4 regions of the Paenibacillus sp. FSL R5-0928 genome follow, and region 3 is predicted to be linked to each of the others. Evidence: riboswitches for the same ligand, from Rfam matches in the RefSeq annotation. Region 3 holds a riboswitch; each other region holds the start of a gene.
The links. A riboswitch is a leader RNA that binds a small molecule or an ion and turns the genes downstream of it on or off. The one in region 3 is predicted to bind cyclic di-AMP.
Positions count from the first base shown of each region.

Region 1: another riboswitch for cyclic di-AMP. It lies ahead of MKZ16_RS12015 (KamA family radical SAM protein); the one in region 3 lies ahead of MKZ16_RS27670 (alpha/beta hydrolase).
Region 2: another riboswitch for cyclic di-AMP. It lies ahead of MKZ16_RS02665 (hypothetical protein); the one in region 3 lies ahead of MKZ16_RS27670 (alpha/beta hydrolase).
Region 4: another riboswitch for cyclic di-AMP. It lies ahead of MKZ16_RS17365 (APC family permease); the one in region 3 lies ahead of MKZ16_RS27670 (alpha/beta hydrolase).

Region 1 is NZ_CP150225.1:2,712,065-2,716,221, reverse strand. It holds gene MKZ16_RS12020 (AraC family transcriptional regulator) at 103-1,701, shown strand; cyclic di-AMP (ydaO/yuaA leader) riboswitch at 1,750-1,891, shown strand; gene MKZ16_RS12015 (KamA family radical SAM protein) at 2,032-3,198, shown strand; gene MKZ16_RS12010 (YafY family protein) at 3,341-4,157, shown strand, end outside.
Region 2 is NZ_CP150225.1:597,014-601,170, forward strand. It holds gene MKZ16_RS02655 (hypothetical protein) at 1-75, opposite strand, end outside; gene MKZ16_RS02660 (hypothetical protein) at 90-644, opposite strand; cyclic di-AMP (ydaO/yuaA leader) riboswitch at 713-877, opposite strand; cyclic di-AMP (ydaO/yuaA leader) riboswitch at 1,297-1,486, shown strand; gene MKZ16_RS02665 (hypothetical protein) at 1,739-2,155, shown strand; gene kdpA (potassium-transporting ATPase subunit KdpA) at 2,372-4,048, shown strand; gene kdpB (potassium-transporting ATPase subunit KdpB) at 4,065-4,157, shown strand, end outside.
Region 3 is NZ_CP150225.1:6,123,407-6,127,563, forward strand. It holds gene MKZ16_RS27670 (alpha/beta hydrolase) at 1,314-2,141, opposite strand; cyclic di-AMP (ydaO/yuaA leader) riboswitch at 2,229-2,415, opposite strand; gene MKZ16_RS27675 (hypothetical protein) at 2,736-2,909, opposite strand; gene MKZ16_RS27680 (Nif3-like dinuclear metal center hexameric protein) at 2,994-3,752, opposite strand; gene MKZ16_RS27685 (alpha-glucuronidase family glycosyl hydrolase) at 3,813-4,157, opposite strand, start outside.
Region 4 is NZ_CP150225.1:3,878,277-3,882,433, forward strand. It holds gene MKZ16_RS17360 (iron-hydroxamate ABC transporter substrate-binding protein) at 1-368, opposite strand, end outside; gene MKZ16_RS17365 (APC family permease) at 572-2,389, opposite strand; cyclic di-AMP (ydaO/yuaA leader) riboswitch at 2,514-2,673, opposite strand; gene MKZ16_RS17370 (disulfide oxidoreductase) at 2,868-3,332, opposite strand; gene MKZ16_RS17375 (DsbA family protein) at 3,329-4,045, opposite strand.

The sequences.
Region 1 (4,157 bases), 3.4 Mb from region 3:
ATCATTCTCACCAAATGAACGGAGGCTGAACCCATGCTGCATATATCATCGTCCTGCCCCCCACTCCACTCTCTGCTATTTCAGCTAAACGAGGCCGAACTGATGATTCAAGCTGCCGATTCAAGCTCTATAACGCGTACAACCCGGGACTATACCCTTCTCATATTTACTGGAGGGAACGGACAATTGAACCTCGATGATCAAAGCGTGATACTAAGTACGGATAAATGTTATCTACTATCTCCTGGAATCTCCTATAGTACGAACAACCAGGAGCTGACGTTGTATTATTACCTCATCACCTTTACAGCAATTTATACAACCAAGCTTCCTAAACGATATTCTGGAGAGCTGCTTTCCGGCAGGCGGGAGTTAATTGTGCACCCGTTCACCAAGGTAATCCGGCTAGTCGAAGACCTGCTCATGAACAGGAATAACACCGATGATGTACAACAATTCAAGCAACAATTAAAATTCCAAGAATTGCTGCTGTTACTTTTTGAGCATAATTACCCTTCCAAACACCTGCCAAGTCCTACGGAATCCGTAGAAAAGACCATAACATTCATTCAGGAGCATTATACAGAGAGTATCACCGTGAAGCAGTTAGCTGAACTGGCGGGAATATCAATCTGGCAATATACACCGATCTTTCAGCAGCTTACGGGTAAAAAGCCGCTTGAATACCTGACGGATCTGCGTATTAATCATTCCAAACGATTCCTGCAGGAATCGACTGAACCACTGCGGGAAATCGCCAGACTGGTCGGCTTCTCGGATGAATACTATTTCAGCCGCCGCTTTCGGCAAAAAACCGGAGTTACACCCGGACAATATGCACATCAGCAAGGTCGTAAGCTTACCGTCAAGGATTGGACGGGTCATGAGGTGGAAATTCCTGAACGAGCGAAACGTATTGTCTATCATGGCGAGACACTTGGCGACCTTCTCGCGTTAGGTGTAAAGCCTATCGGTGGAGATGAAGCATTCGCCCGGAACAGCGTCTATAAACATCGGCTTAAGAAGCTCGCCAACGTCGGGTTTCCACTGGACCCGCAGTTGACCGCTTCCCTAAACCCAGATTTGATCATTTTGGCAAATAGTGATGAAAGAGCCTACAGAGCAGTTTCTGGTATCGCTCCGACACTCACCTTTGATTCATTTGCGCCTCTCGACAACCGAATGCGGACATTAGGCAGTTGGCTAGGTAAACAGCGCGAAGCCGAAGCATGGCTGGAGTCATTCACAATCAAAAACGCTGCCATGTGGCAGCAGCTTTACTCGACAACTCTCCAAGTTGGAGAAACCGCCTCTGCTTTGGTCTATGATCATGGAGATCATCTATATGCTATGGGAATGTCCGGATTCTCCACTGCGCTTTATGCCCCATGTGGTTTACAACCGACCGAAGAGATCCAAGCCATATTGGACGAAGAGTTAGGGTTCGCCGAAGTTGATCCAACACGACTGCCTGCCTACGCCGGAGATCATATCTTCATGTTCATTCCGGAACGCAAAGACTCGCGAGCTGCGATGGAACGATTACTAGACAGTTCACTTTGGAACACTCTTCCGGCAGTACGTCAGGGACATGTTTATCTGCTCGACGGAAGCAAATGGAACTCTAGTGATGCGTTAACCCGGGAGAAACTGCTAACGCTGTTGCCTAAACTACTCGGCGGAAGTAGCGCTAGCAATTGAAGGTGAATCTAGGATTCTCTTTTGACTTTTCAAAACTTGATAGGGTATACTTTATCTACGCTTAATTTCCAACTTTTACAGTTGAAAAGCGGGGGAACCAGTTAATTGGGGCGAATCATTGAGCATTAGAATGTAGGGTACCATCTTACCCGAGTCCGTCAGCTAACCTCGTCAGCAGTGGATGGGTCTGCTTTTCATGTTATTTACATAACCAGAGACCCTTGCTAAGGGTCTCTTTTTGTGCTTTTTTTGGACCCTGCTGGCAGTAGATTGGCCTTTGACACTAAGGCTCCCTCATTTCTCACACTACGAGACAAAGGAGAGATGTACGTGCAAAAGGTAAAGTACTTCACGGATATTAACAAAATAGCTATGTTGTCTGAGCTGGAAAAAGAGAATCTGAAAGAAATTACAGACAAATTTGTTTTTCGTGTAAATGACTACTATCTGTCTTTGATTAACTGGGATGATCCAGATGATCCCATCCGTAAGCTGGTTATTCCTAACGAAGGTGAACTGCTGGAGTATGGGCGCTGGGACGCCTCCGATGAGGACACGAATTATGTGGTACCTGGTTGTCAGCACAAGTATAGAACCACTGCACTACTGATTGTATCCGAGGTCTGCGGGGCTTATTGCCGCTACTGTTTCCGTAAGCGTCTGTTCCGAAATGACGTGAAAGAGGCGATGGCTGATGTCTCTCCGGGCTTGGAGTATATCGCAAAGAATCCGGAGATTAACAACGTACTTCTTACGGGCGGGGACAGTTTAATTCTCTCCACACCGAAGCTAAGATCCATTATTGAAAATCTAAGAAGCATTGAGCATGTTAAGATCATTAGACTAGGTTCCAAAATTCCCGTATTTAATCCGATGCGGATCTCTGAAGACGAAGAGCTGCTGGAGCTGATTCGTACTTACTCTACCGAAGACAAACGAATCTATGTTATGGCGCACATCAATCATCCTCGTGAAATCACACCTGAAGCCAAAAAAGCATTTAAAGCTCTCCACAACGCAGGGGCAATTGTCGTAAATCAGACTCCCATCCTCAAAGGCATCAACGATGATCCCATTATTTTAGGGGAACTACTGGACCGACTTTCATGGGCTGGCGTTACACCCTACTACTTCTTTGTGAACCGGCCCGTTGCCGGAAACCGGGATTTCGTATTACCGCTCGAGCAAGTCTATCAAATTGTAGAAGAAGCCAAAGCTAGAACCTCAGGACTTGGCAAAAGAGTACGCTTATCCATGAGCCACACCTCAGGAAAAATAGAAATTCTCGCCATTGATAACGGGAAAGCCTATCTCAAATACCATCAATCCAGAGATCAGGAATACGGAAAATTCATGATTCTAGATTGTCCAAAGGACGCCGAATGGTTCGATGACCTGCCTGGGAATGAGCAATATTGGACCCCACCTGTGAAAAAAAACGATGCTATTATTTCTGTTAATGATTTATCAGAGCCTGCGGATTTAATCTGTAAATAAATTAATCGGCTCTGTCAGACTCTGTCATAGGATATTTCTTCATCACCAACAACAAAACTCCTCCCTCCCAAAATTAGCCCGAAAAAATCTATGATATAATCACGCTGTAACACGAAATGGACTAATGGGTGGGAATGCACACATGAAATTGGAACGATTGATTTCTATGATCTACAAGCTATTGAACCACGAAGTTTTATCTGCCTCCAAGCTGGCTGAAGAGTTTCAGGTTTCCCAGCGAACAATCTATAGGGATATCGATGTGATTTGTGCCGCTGGCATCCCGGTCGTATCGTATCAGGGTACTAAAGGTGGATATGGCATTATGGACGGATATAAAATGGATAAAAGCCTGCTCCGTTCGTATGATGTCACTTCTCTGATTACTGTACTTAACAGTCTCTCTTCCGTGTTTGAAGATGAGCATACGCAAGGAACCATTGAACGGCTGCAAACGATAGGAACGGAGCCACAAACTTCTAGTCTCGCGGTGGATCTTGAAACCCGGCGTACGGATCCTGACGCACTTCCTCTTTTACGTGCGGCTATAGCGGAACGAAATGTTGTCCGTTTTGATTACATCAGTGTAAAAAATGAACGTACAACCCGTGAAATGGAACCAGTAAAGCTTCATTTTAAATATAGCAACTGGTACATCTATGGTTATTGCCGGGCACGGCAGGATTATCGGGAGTTTCGTCTTTCCCGGATGCTGAATTTGTTCCTGACGCAGGATACCTTTCAATCACAACATGAAGTACCCAAAGAGGCTGGCTGTTCAAACAGGGTAGATCAGGTGGAGGAAATAGTAATCCGGGTGGGCCCTGAGGCTTTGGCAGAAGCTTTGGATCAGTTTCATCAAGTCGACAAGGAATTTCATTCTGATAAAAGCATGACGATGCGAATTCCTGTGTATAAGCCATTGGAAGCTCGTTGGCTTTGGTCCATTCTGCTGAGTT
Region 2 (4,157 bases), 1.7 Mb from region 3:
TTCCATTCCATAGTGAATAGGCTCGGGTTCATCCAATACAAATACTTCAATGCGGGATAGTCTGCGCTGGTCCATAGTAGGGTTCCTCCTTAGATTTCCAAAAGCTTTAAGTCTACATGATGAGTGACACTAGCCTTTTCTACACAAGCGAGCATTTCCATTTTATTCTCACAGACTGCGGTATGCTCTAGCCATAGTCGGAACTTCTCTTTCCGTATAACAGATAGATGTAAGGGAAAGGTGCTGCGGGATCTCAAGACATACCAACCGGCGCTTACATCTTTCCAAGGCTCCTTGAAGGCTGTAAACCACGGGAGTTTTTGATGCGATGACCAATCCTGCTGCTGTTGTTGTTCTCGAATTTTTTTATATATTTCATATACAATCTTAGAGTCTAAACAGTCTTTACAAGAAGAAGGTGTACTGAATTGGCGAAGGGCTTGGATCTGGTTCTGGCCAAATGCATAACCTACAATGTACCTGTGATTATTTTCTTCGAACCACAAGGCCCCGAAACAAACGTAATTTAGACTTATCGGCTCAAGCAGCCCTTGATGTATCCCTAAATAATAGTGCTTCAAAACATTCACCCCATCCAGCGTGCTATCACCTAATAGGCTCAGGTAACGCAAAAACCGCAGCAAGAGGAGGACCTCTGCTGCGGTTTTGGATTACAGGCAGATATACCTGGGCCAAAGCGTGGCGGATCAAGGGTCTCTCTCTTTACGCTTACGAGGTTAGCTGTCGGATTCGGACGGTGAGAGTCGCCCTACCTATTGAGACTTACGCAGTCTCCTTTGGATTCACCCCAAGTAGGCCAGGTGGCCTGATGGTTCCCCCGTTCCCTGCGAATGCAGGAACTCAGCGTTGATTGTTTTTCATGAATTAGATTCAACCCGAATCATACTCTTTTCAAGATTTTCTGTAAAAAACGGAAAATGTTCTTTTAGAGCGATTTTAACCATATCCTGCCGACTACGACTGAAAAACGAGGTAAATAGGTATTTATGGCGTGTTATCGCGCCTCTTTCTCGCTCAACCTCAGCTTCTTGCGTTTCAACCTATAAAGGGAATTTGCAGTATTTTCACCCTAAAAAGGTGAATAAAATCACATGGGTTATAGATAGCGATTAAACGCTCGAAACTCGAGTAAACAAGAGATATAGAGAGATTAGATATCAAGTAAGCGCTATCTAATGGGAAAATAGTTTTTAATTTGCATTATTTTGGCATCATTCAGGTTTTACAAGTCTTCGTGCATAAGAGTATGATTACTCCTGTTTCAACGACAATCGAATATTTGATCCGCTTAATTTCCGATAAGGAAAGCGGGGGAACCAACAATCGGCAGCCGATGTGAGAGTCGGAAGCTGATTATGGGGTGAATCCTGTAGAGGGTGCGAGTGAGCTCGCATCTATACAGGTAGGGCGACTCTCACCGCCCGAATCCGACAGCTAACCTCGTAAGCGTATGGAGAGAGGATGAGTGCAATGTGACCGCTAGCGAGCCACAGAGGAGATCCTTTGTGGCTTTTTGCTGTGCTCTTAGAAGCAAAGCATTTATGGAGGCCTCCCCCAAGAGGTCGCTAAATTCATCATTAGCGGTATTTGTAAGGCAGCGTCTAATGACGTGACACAACCGAGCTTTAGGTTGTGCCCGAAAATGACGATAGGTCAACATCCTTTCGGAGATTTTCGTTGCCTCCTTGTTGTAAATGAGCAGGAGGAGAAAAAAGAGATGACGGATCAGAATGAATATGTGCTTGTATGTGCGCCTACAAAGGCGGGAGAACATTTCATTAAACTTCTGAAGTTCAGGGGTATTAAGATGGCGGGATTAACCAACAATCTGGCTGAGAAAGCTTTACTAGAGGAGCTCGGAATCGAGCGGGTTATTCTAGTGGATACCCGCCATCAGAGCACTTGGTTTCGCCCATCGTTCCCGGTAGGCAGGGTATATCTGTTTGAGAGCAGCTTTCCGCTTTGCTGCCGCTATATTCAGATGTGCCGTACCTGGACGACACAGCCAATTTTTGTGATTACAAGTTCTATAAATCCTAGATTGGTCTATAAAAGACTTGGTGCGAGCTATGTAATCTATTCCCATAGTGGTGATGCTGATTTTCTAATCGATAGATCACCTCATCAAGGATAATGGAAGGAGTGCGGAAGATATGATGGATCTGTATATGGTGGCTTCGTTAGCTGTAATTTACGGGTTATTTTATGGCTTTATGCGCTGGTGCGCAGGTGTAGTTGAGGATACGGGGAGGGATAAGCTGTGATTCTAGTAATCGCTGTTACCCTACTGTTGTTTATATATCTGGTTTACGCGTTGATTCATCCTGAGAAATTTTAAGGAGGGGCATTCATGGGCATTTTGCAAATAGTCGTCGTAATTGTAATTCTCATCTTGTTGGTCAAGCCGATGGGGACGTATTTATATCATGTATTTTCTAACGAACCGAATCGTACGGATCGCTGGTTTGCAGGCACAGAGAAAGGTATTTATAAGCTGATCGGCCTGAAAAAACGGGACGGAATGTCCTGGAAGAAGTATGCACTCAGCTTTGTTTTAACTAATATCGTACTGGTTGCTTTCAGTTATATTTTTCTAAGATTACAGCGGGGATTGCCGCTGAACCCGAATGGAATTGCCGATATGGAACAGACGCTTTCATTTAATACGGTGATCAGCTTTATGACCAATACGAACCTGCAGCATTATAGCGGGGAGACGGGACTATCGTATTTTTCACAAATGGCAGTCATCACGATGATGATGTTCACGTCTGCAGCGAGCGGATTTTCTGTTGCGGTTGCTTTTGTCAGAGGGATTACAGGACAGAAATCAGTCGGGAATTTTTTTGAGGACTTCGTAAAAGCACATATTCGTGTATTCATTCCATTAGCTCTGCTAGTTTCATTGGTGCTGGTAGGATTGCATGTGCCACAAACGCTCAAGCCATCGCTTGAGGTCACTACACTCGAAGGGCAGACGCAACAAATCGCTATCGGTCCAGTCGCTTCTTTGGAGTCAATTAAACACTTAGGTACGAATGGTGGCGGCTTCTTCGGAGCCAATTCAGCGCATCCTTTTGAGAACCCTAATCCACTTACGAACGTTCTGGAGATTCTCTCTATGTGGATGTTGCCAGCCTCTTTGCCATATATGTACGGGTTGTTCGCTAAGAACAAACGTCAGGGCTGGGTGATTTTCACAGCAATGATGACCTTGTTCGTTCTGCTGCTGGGGCTGAATTATTATGCGGAAACTAAAGGGAATCCCGCTATTAATGCGCTGGGGATCGAGTCTTCGCAAGGCAGCATGGAAGGTAAAGAGGTACGTTTTGGGATCCCGCAATCTTCTCTGTTCACTTCGGTAACAACGGCAGCTACGACAGGTAGTGTTAACAATATGCATGATACGCTGACACCGCTGGGTGGCATTACCCCTCTGGCCCTAATGATGCTCAATAACGTCTTCGGGGGAAAAGGTGTAGGACTAATCAATATGCTGATGTATGCCATCATGGGCGTCTTCTTATGTGGACTAATGGTTGGCAGAACACCAGAGTTTCTCGGGCGAAAGATAGAAGCCAAGGAGATGAAGCTGATTGCGATTGCTATCCTTGTGCATCCGTTCATTATCCTTGTACCAACAGCAGGTGCGTTCTTAACGGGCTTGGGCAACGGTTCCATCACGAATCCCGGATTCCATGGACTTAGCCAAGTGTTATATGAATATGTCTCTTCTGCCGCGAACAATGGTTCAGGATTTGAAGGGCTTGCGGACAATACCACCTTTTGGAATGTTACAACCGGGATCGTAATGCTGCTTGGCCGTTATGTCTCTATAATCGCAATGCTGGCAGTTGCAGGTTCACTGATCCAGAAGAAGCCGGTTCCTGAGACGATTGGCACATTCCGCACAGACAATGGTCTGTTCACCGGAATTCTGATTGGTACGGTAGTGATTATCGGTGCGCTGACGTTTCTGCCGGTCATTGTGCTCGGCCCGATTGCAGAATATTTGACCTTACGGTAGGAAGAGGGAGAACAAGATGAGTACTGTAAAAAGAAAAAAGCTGCTGACGGGACCCATACTCCTAAGCGCTGTAAAGGATAGCTTTATTAAGCTTAACCCGGTGACGTTA
Region 3 (4,157 bases):
AACGCCTATGGGGTCCAATAGCAACTCAAAAATAGGAAAATATTGCAAATAAGAGCGCTTGAGTCCGATAGTCTGTCAATGCCACTCCCCGCTCTTCTTCTCTCCTACTCATGTCCGGAGGCTGAATCCCTATTACCGAAACCTTCCTTTCCTTTGGTCTCGATCAGGAGCTGCAGATACGCTGCTTATTACACCTCCTTCTATACACTTACAATCACTACTTAGAGTCTACTGTTTCTTTCCCACGTCGGATGAGCTGCTTACTATGCCTCCCTCTATACACTTACCTTAACTACTTAGGTCTACCGTACTCTCCCACGTCGGATGAGCTGCTTACTACGCCTCCTTCTATACACTTACCTTCACTACTTAGGGTCTACCGTTCTTTCCCACGTCTGATGAGCTGCTTACTACACCTCCTTCTATACACTTACAATCACTACTTAGGGTCTACCGTTCTCTCCCACGTCGGGTCAGCAGCTTATTACGCCCCTTCTATACACTTACCATCACTACTTAGGGTCTACCGTTCTTTCCCACGTCTGATGCGCTGCTTACTACGCCTCCCTCCATACTCTTACCATCACTACTTAGGGTCTACTGTTCTTTCCCATGTCGGGTGAGACGCTTACTACGCCCCTTCTATACTCTTACCTTCACTACTTAGAGTCTACTGTTCTTTCCCATGTCGGGTGAGACGCTTACTACGCCCCTTCTATACTCTTACCTTCACTACTTAGAGACTACTGTTCTTTCCCACGTCGGGTGAACTATATTTGATGCTGTGGTAGGGTAGGGACATTAAGTGGCGTTCTAGGTACAATATGCTTGTAAATGTTCAACATCCACCGGTTAGTAAAATACCAAAGGCTGGCTCATTCGTAGATTTCACTACTGATGAGCCAGCCTTTAGTTAGATATCCATTATATTAGGGAAATCCTCCCTAATATTCATCGATAATCGCTTTAAAATAAGGTTTTTAGGGAAATCCTCCCTAAAAATTCTTGCAAATACCCATTTATGGCTAAAAACACCCTATTATTAGGGAGGATTTCCCTAATCCACGTTCTAGGAGCCATAATTCCCTTCACTTTAGGGAGAATTTCCCTAATCCACGTTCTAGGAGCCATGCTCTCTATCACTTTAGGGAGAATTTCCCTAATTCACGTGCTAGAAGCCATAATCCCCTTCACTTTAGGGAGAATCCCCTAAAGTTCTACCCAGAAAGACGTCCCATAGCCAGCTCATGCTCCCTGGCTATGGGACGCCTTTTTCCACTTAAACGCTTCGCTTGTAAAGGTCTCCCTATAGATCAGCTAATCTGCTGACTGCCCTGCTGCTTCTCTAAGAAACGTTGAAGAATCGCATTGAATTGCTCCGGCTGGCATAGATTACTTGGATCTAATGCGTTCGGAATAATCGCCAACTGCGCATGTGGCAGCTGAGACACCATTTCCTTCATACAATTCACTCCAAATTCATTAAAGTCCCCTACAATACATAAAGCAGGACGTTTAAAAGCCTTTAAGCATCTGGTGTAATCAACATGGCTTGTAGCCAGTCTTTGCCGATATAGCTCCCGGGGACGTTTGTCCAGCAGCCCTCTTCTAATCTCATTGTAGGCCAGACTCCAGCGCTCTCGGTACATCATCCGAATCGAAGGCAACACCAGCTCGCTTGGGAGATAATACATTAGCAAACTGCAATATGCTGCCATAGTTTGTATTTTCCCTACAATTGTTGATCCGTGAGTCCTACAGAAGCTATCCGCGACCACAATGGCTTTCACACGCTCAGGATATTGTTTGGCAATATGCTGAACGACTAAGCCACCATAGGCGATTCCTACAAAAACTGCTTCACGAATACCTAGGTCATTCAACAGCATAATCAAATCCAGACATTGCGTCTCAATAATCTCATGTGGGGCCTCCAGCAGTTTACCAGACTTGCCATTCCCCCGTAAATCGCACAAAATCACTTTATATTTATCGGAAAAATACTCCAGCTGTGGTTTGAACATACTGTGTGTTAATCCATGTCCATGGATAAACACAACCGGAGTGCCAGTTCCATTGATTTCATAATAGAGCGAAGTTCCGTTCAGTTTAGCGATAGGCAAAGGTAACACCTCTTTCATAATAAATTCTACGTCTATATCTGCTTAAAAACGCAGCAAAAAACCACAGAGGGATTCTCTGTGGCTATTCATCACTAAACACGCCATTCATCCTCTCTCCATACGCTTACGAGGTTAGCTGTCGGATTCGGGCAGTGAGAGTTGCCCTACCTGCAGGGATGCATGTTATGCACCCGGAACAGGATTCACCCCATAACCAGTGCCGACTCTCACATCGGCTGCCAGTTGTTGGTTCCCCCGCTTTCCAGAAACGGAAATTAAGCGGATTGCTTATGTAATTGTAAATTTAAGATAATTGTCAGTTCTGAGATGAATCATACTCTTGTAAGGTTTGCTTGTAAAGGAGGGCTCTGGTCAAAATAATGTTGAAAGCAATGCTTTTCATTTCATATTGAGCATACTCTTCATTTTCTCTTTCTTTTGCTCTTGTTTACTCGTTTTATTTAAGAAAATGGCTCTGAACCAAGCCAAACGGAGGTTAAAACACCAGTACTTTCTATATAAAGGCCATCCTTTTCACTGGAGATATGAAAAAAGCTAAGCAGAATCAGAGGTATTCCCCTGTCCACTTAGCTTCCTCTTACAATACTATGGCTACAAAAGATCGGCGTTTTTCAATGCATGCTCCCAGCTTGGAAAAAAGAACAGCGCACTTCTCATAAGCTCAGGATCGCTCTGCTTTACTTGTTTTTTACTGATCGAGCTTCCGTCGCTTTGCAGCTTTTTGATCCGACTTAATACTTCATCAGCCTCCAAAGGAATTTCCATTGAAACACTCCTTTCTCAGTGACCTGTTTCCCTTCATTTTCTCCATAATATGTTTATTTATTCCGTACTCTTTATTTCCCCAGATTAAACCATCTGATAGATGGGTTGTTCAGCAATGAACCGGTTAGAAAGCATGGGATATTTGTCTGCTAAGATTTCAGCTAAATATTTCATCCCCGGCGCTTCACTCTCCGCATGACCTAACATGATGAGCGCTTTAGATCTGCCTTGGTGCCCTGCATCCCGCACATATTCCGGAGTCTCCCACTCTGGTCCCTCTCCAGCAATAATTAAATCAAGATTGTGATCATTAAAATGCGGAATAGCCATCGTCCCGCCTCCTCTGTAACCTACTAATATCCCTACGCGTTTGCAGGACAGAGACAGGTCACCGGCAGCGCGTACATAAGAGATCCCTAGCTTACTTTTAATATATTGAGCAGCTTCCAGTACAGTCATAGCAGGAATAGTGAGAATCGTAGCAGCTGCTTGCTGCTCTTCCACGTATGCGGACCAATCTAGTTCTCGCAGTAAACCCACCATAATTCCATCCGGCTTTTGCCGATGCCAATAATCATGATAACGAAAAATAGCAATTTGGGAATGTTCGATCAGACTTTTTTTCGCATGATAAACCGGATCACCTTCTAACCACTCGCTCGCCGCATGATGGCTATAAAATACACCTTCATGCGTGATCAGCAAATTGGCTCCTAACGCTATTGCTTGCTCCACAACATTTTGTGTGGCAGAGAAGGCCGTAATAATCCCTGTGACTTCAGTTTCCGGTTCCCCTGGGTTCAGAATATCGACAGTGCCTTCTACCTGTTCCACAGTTCCCATTAAATCTTCCAGAATCGCTCTAATCGTGAGGCTCACTATCATCATCCCTCGATTCGAAATCTAATAAATCTTTCTGCCTTTAAGATCCTCAATTCCGCTCTTGCGGTAAAAATACGTATTGATCCGATCTCTCCATTCCTGCGCATGCTCTGCTTGCTCTTCAAGACGTTGCTTCACTTGCATATACAATCCACTATCCACGCTGCCTTCAAGTGATTCCCATGTCGCTAGAAGCTGTGCAGCCTGCTCTGCCCCCTCGAAATGAGTATCGTAAATATGTTGTATAACCGTTTGCCCCGATTGCAGAACATGCGTGTATGGAACATGATGAAAGAACAGCAACAGCTCTTCTGGACAAGACGCTAGATTCTCATAGTTTGATGCATTAAGACCCATATACTGTCC
Region 4 (4,157 bases), 2.2 Mb from region 3:
AGATCGTAACTAATTGTAGGAACATCCTTCAATTCAGTGGCCAGATAATCCTGAACGCCATTTGTAACTGACCATTGAGCTACTGGAGTCACACCCAGAGTTACCAATGAGTCTTCCAAATATGAACCCAGGACGCGCTGTGGATTAGCCGGAATCGTTACTTCATGGCCCATTGCATCTGTTAATGTCTTAGGAGCAGCAGGTGCCTCTGTAGATTCTGCTGTAGGAGCTGTTGTAGGCGCTGTTCCTGCATTTGATGAACTTTCAGCATTATTATTACCACAAGCGGAAAGTAATAGCGTCATCACTATTAGTCCGCTCATTGTCACTTTCATGCTTCCTGATCTTTTTCTGTTAAGCCAAAACATTAAAAACCCTCCTATATGTAACTGCTTTGATATTCAAAGGTGACCTTTACCTCTGCTTCACTTTTAAATGATATTGATTCTCATTCTCTGTGTCAACATATAAATTTCAAATTCTGTGGATTTGCAACAATTTCCTTCATATAAAATACAAAAGAGGTTATATTCCGAACGTTCCGGATATAACCTCATCTTTAATCTTCTACTTATTTATTTAAATGATAAGGGACAGTCGCTACTACAACGTCCTTTTGATTCATTAGATACGAGCGGATTAAAAAGCTGGTCTGATTATGAAGCACGGCTTGCCACCAATGTTTGGTAATAAACTGTGGAATCAGAATCGTGATGTGATCCGTCGCAGCTGTCTTCCACTCAACCGTATCGATAAACTTCACTAACGGACGAATGATACTACGATATCTGGAGCGAAGTACAATCAGGCGTACGCCTGGATTCCATTCCTCCCACCGTTGCTCCATCTTATGAATGTCTTCTTCATCAAAGCCTACATACACAGCAACAACATTATCTGTTAGAGACTTCGCATAGCTGATGGAATGTAATACGGCACGTGTAACCCCTGCAACAGGAACAACTACAGTACTTCCTTTAATTATAGGTTTATCAGTAGCCGGACATATACGCAGTTGATCCGCAGTGTTCAAATAGTGCTTATGAATACGGTGGAACACGAACATTACAGCAGGTAAGAAAATGAATGCCATCCATACGCTCGAGAATTTAGTAATGATAAATATAAGCGTAATCGTCAATGTAGTCAACATACCGATGGTATTTACAACAAATCTTTTCACCCATCCAGCAGGTCTTGTTTTGATCCAATGCACCATCATCCCCAGTTGGGATAAGGTAAAAGGAATGAACACGCCTACCGCATAAAGTGGAATCAAACCTTCCGTATTCCCATGGAATGCAGCCACAAGTATGATAGACATAACTCCTAGAAAAATAATGCCATTTGAGAAGCCCAGGCGGTCACCACGGACCATAAATGCATGTGGCAGATATTTATCTTTTGCAAACATAAAGGCAAGCAGCGGAAACGCTGAATATGCTGTATTAGCTGCCAAGAACAAAATCACTGCTGTAATCCCTTGAATGAAAAAGTACAATCCGCCACGGCCAAAGGTCGATTCAGCGATCTGAGAGACAACCGTAGCCTTTTCATCTGGCACAATACCATACCAATACGCCAGCACAGTGATTCCGGTAAACATAAAGCCAAGGATAAGTCCCATGATCATTAGCGTCTTGGCTGCATTCTTCTCAGCCGGTGCTTTAAAGTTTGGGATCGCATTAGATACGGCCTCAACCCCCGTTAGGGCTGAACAACCAGAGCTAAACGCTTTTAATAGTAGAAACAAACTTACATTAGATACGGCGCTGCCTATTTCAGGAACATTCGCATGCGCGCCACCCATTGCATATTTAACGATACCGGAGATAATCAGAACAACAATCGAAACCACAAACAAATACACTGGAATTGCGATGAACGAAGCCGATTCAGTCACTCCGCGAAGATTAATGATTGTTAATAGAACGATAACAGATACAGCGATGAGAACAGTATGATTATGAAGACTTGGAAAAGCCGATGTGATCGCATCCGTCCCTGCCGAGGCACTAACCGCTACGGTAAGAATGTAATCCACCAATAATGAACCCCCAGCGAGCAGCCCTGTCGGAATACCAAGATTGCTCTTGGCTACGATATAAGCTCCGCCTCCTTGCGGATAAGCAAAAATCGTCTGCCGATAGGATAAAATCAGGATGGCCAGCAGGCCCAATACGGCTAATGCAATTGGCAGGGAATACCAGATGGCAGTAAACCCGGCAGCCACCAGTACAATCAGTATTTGTTCCGTTCCGTAGGCTACAGACGAGAGCGCATCAGAAGACAGGACAGCCAGTGCTTTAACCTTGGATAACTTTTCATGATCGAGTTCATTCGACTTCATCGGACGTCCGATCAATAGTCGTTTTACCTTGCTTACCATGGTGGATACAGTTCCTTTCTTTGGGAGCTGAAACGGAATTTCCGTGCGCTGTTTTCATCGGTGGATTTCATAAATGCAGACACAAAAATAAGCATACGGAAATGATCCGCATGCTTATGCATGGTCATTTTCCCACCTTGCTTACGAGGTTAGCTGGCGGATTCGGGCTGTGGTTATAGCCCTACGGTACAGGTCTGTTCGACCCGGTTCCGATTCACCCCATTGGCATGAATGCCAAGTTTGGTTCCCCCGTTTTTCCTAAGAAAATTCAGCGCATATTCAACTTCTCACAAGGTCTAATATTAGTCTACAAAGTGCCTACAGTAAAGCGTTGAAAAAAATGAAAAAAGAATGAAAAAACATCCAATAAGCTCAAATATAGCGTCTTATTGGATGCTCTCTTTCATTATCTTCAATTATCCCTCTAGCCCGTGATTTTAATACCTTTTCAGCTTTTTTGTAACTTCCAAAGCGAAAACTAAAATCCTAAGCTCTCCTCTGCATCTACTTCAATCATTTCTTCTTCCTTACGTCCATACCAAAGAAGGAGACTAATTAGAGCAAAAGCGATTAAAGCTAACAAAGGAATCGTAATAAATCCGAAGTAGTTCAAGTAATCTTTATTACAAGGAACACCAATTGTACAAGGTAGAACTTTACTTAACGCTGGAATCTTCTGTTCCGCATAATGATAGATTGAGATACTGCCACCAATCAAACTTAATGGAAGCACATAAGGAATGATGCGCTTATCTCCACGGAAAGTGGCAATTCCCAACAAAAATAACTGCGGATACATAAAAATCCGCTGAAACCAGCAAAGCTTACAAGGTTCATATTTCAAGACTTCACTTAAATACAAGCTACCAGCTACAGCAACCAAAGAGACAAACCAGGCCAGATAGAGGCAGTTACGCTTGCAAAAAGATAGGAATTTTGTCACTTTGCCTCCACTGCTTTTGCGGCGGTATTAATTTCAGATGTAATCGCTTCAATATCGAAAGGTTCAGCCGTTTTCACCCCATTAATGTAGAGCGAAGGCGTAGTTGTCACGCCTGCGTCAGTTGCCAACTGAATGTCTTTCTTCAGCTCATCTGCATAAGTTTTCTCTTGGATGTCTTTACGCAACAGATCGTAATCGATCGCTAATTTCTCTTTTTCAGCAAGGCTTATCAAGAAATCCTCAGTGGCCCATTCGTCGCTCTCATCCCCTTGCTGCGCATATACAGCATCATAGAACTTCCAGAATTCATCCTTATTCTGATGGTATACAGACAATGCAGCTAGTGAAGCTGTCTCAGAGTCAGGACCAACGAAAGCCATATTTACAAAGTAAAGAGCTGCTTTTCCCTCGTTGACAAAATCTTGAACAATTTTCGGTTTCATGGAGCCAGCAAACTGGGAACAAGCTGGACATTTGAAATCGCCAAATTCAACAAGCTTAACAGGTGCATCCTCATTACCAATCCTAGGTAGCTCACTGTAATTGAATTCTACCGGTTCTCCTGTAGAGACATTCTTTGCTGCATCTTTCGAAGCTAACATAAACAATCCAACAAAAATGATAACTACTACAGCTATTGAACTAATAACTAAAATTCTCGTTTTCTGCTTCTGTTGCTCCTGTTCTACCCGTCGTTTCTCTTGTTTGCTCAACTGGGGAACATTTGGACTTTTTTTAGGTTTACTCAAGGAGAATTCCTTTCTGTCCTCTAGGGACTAATGTAGTTTTTATCATATACATTTAAAATTATATAATTATTAATCT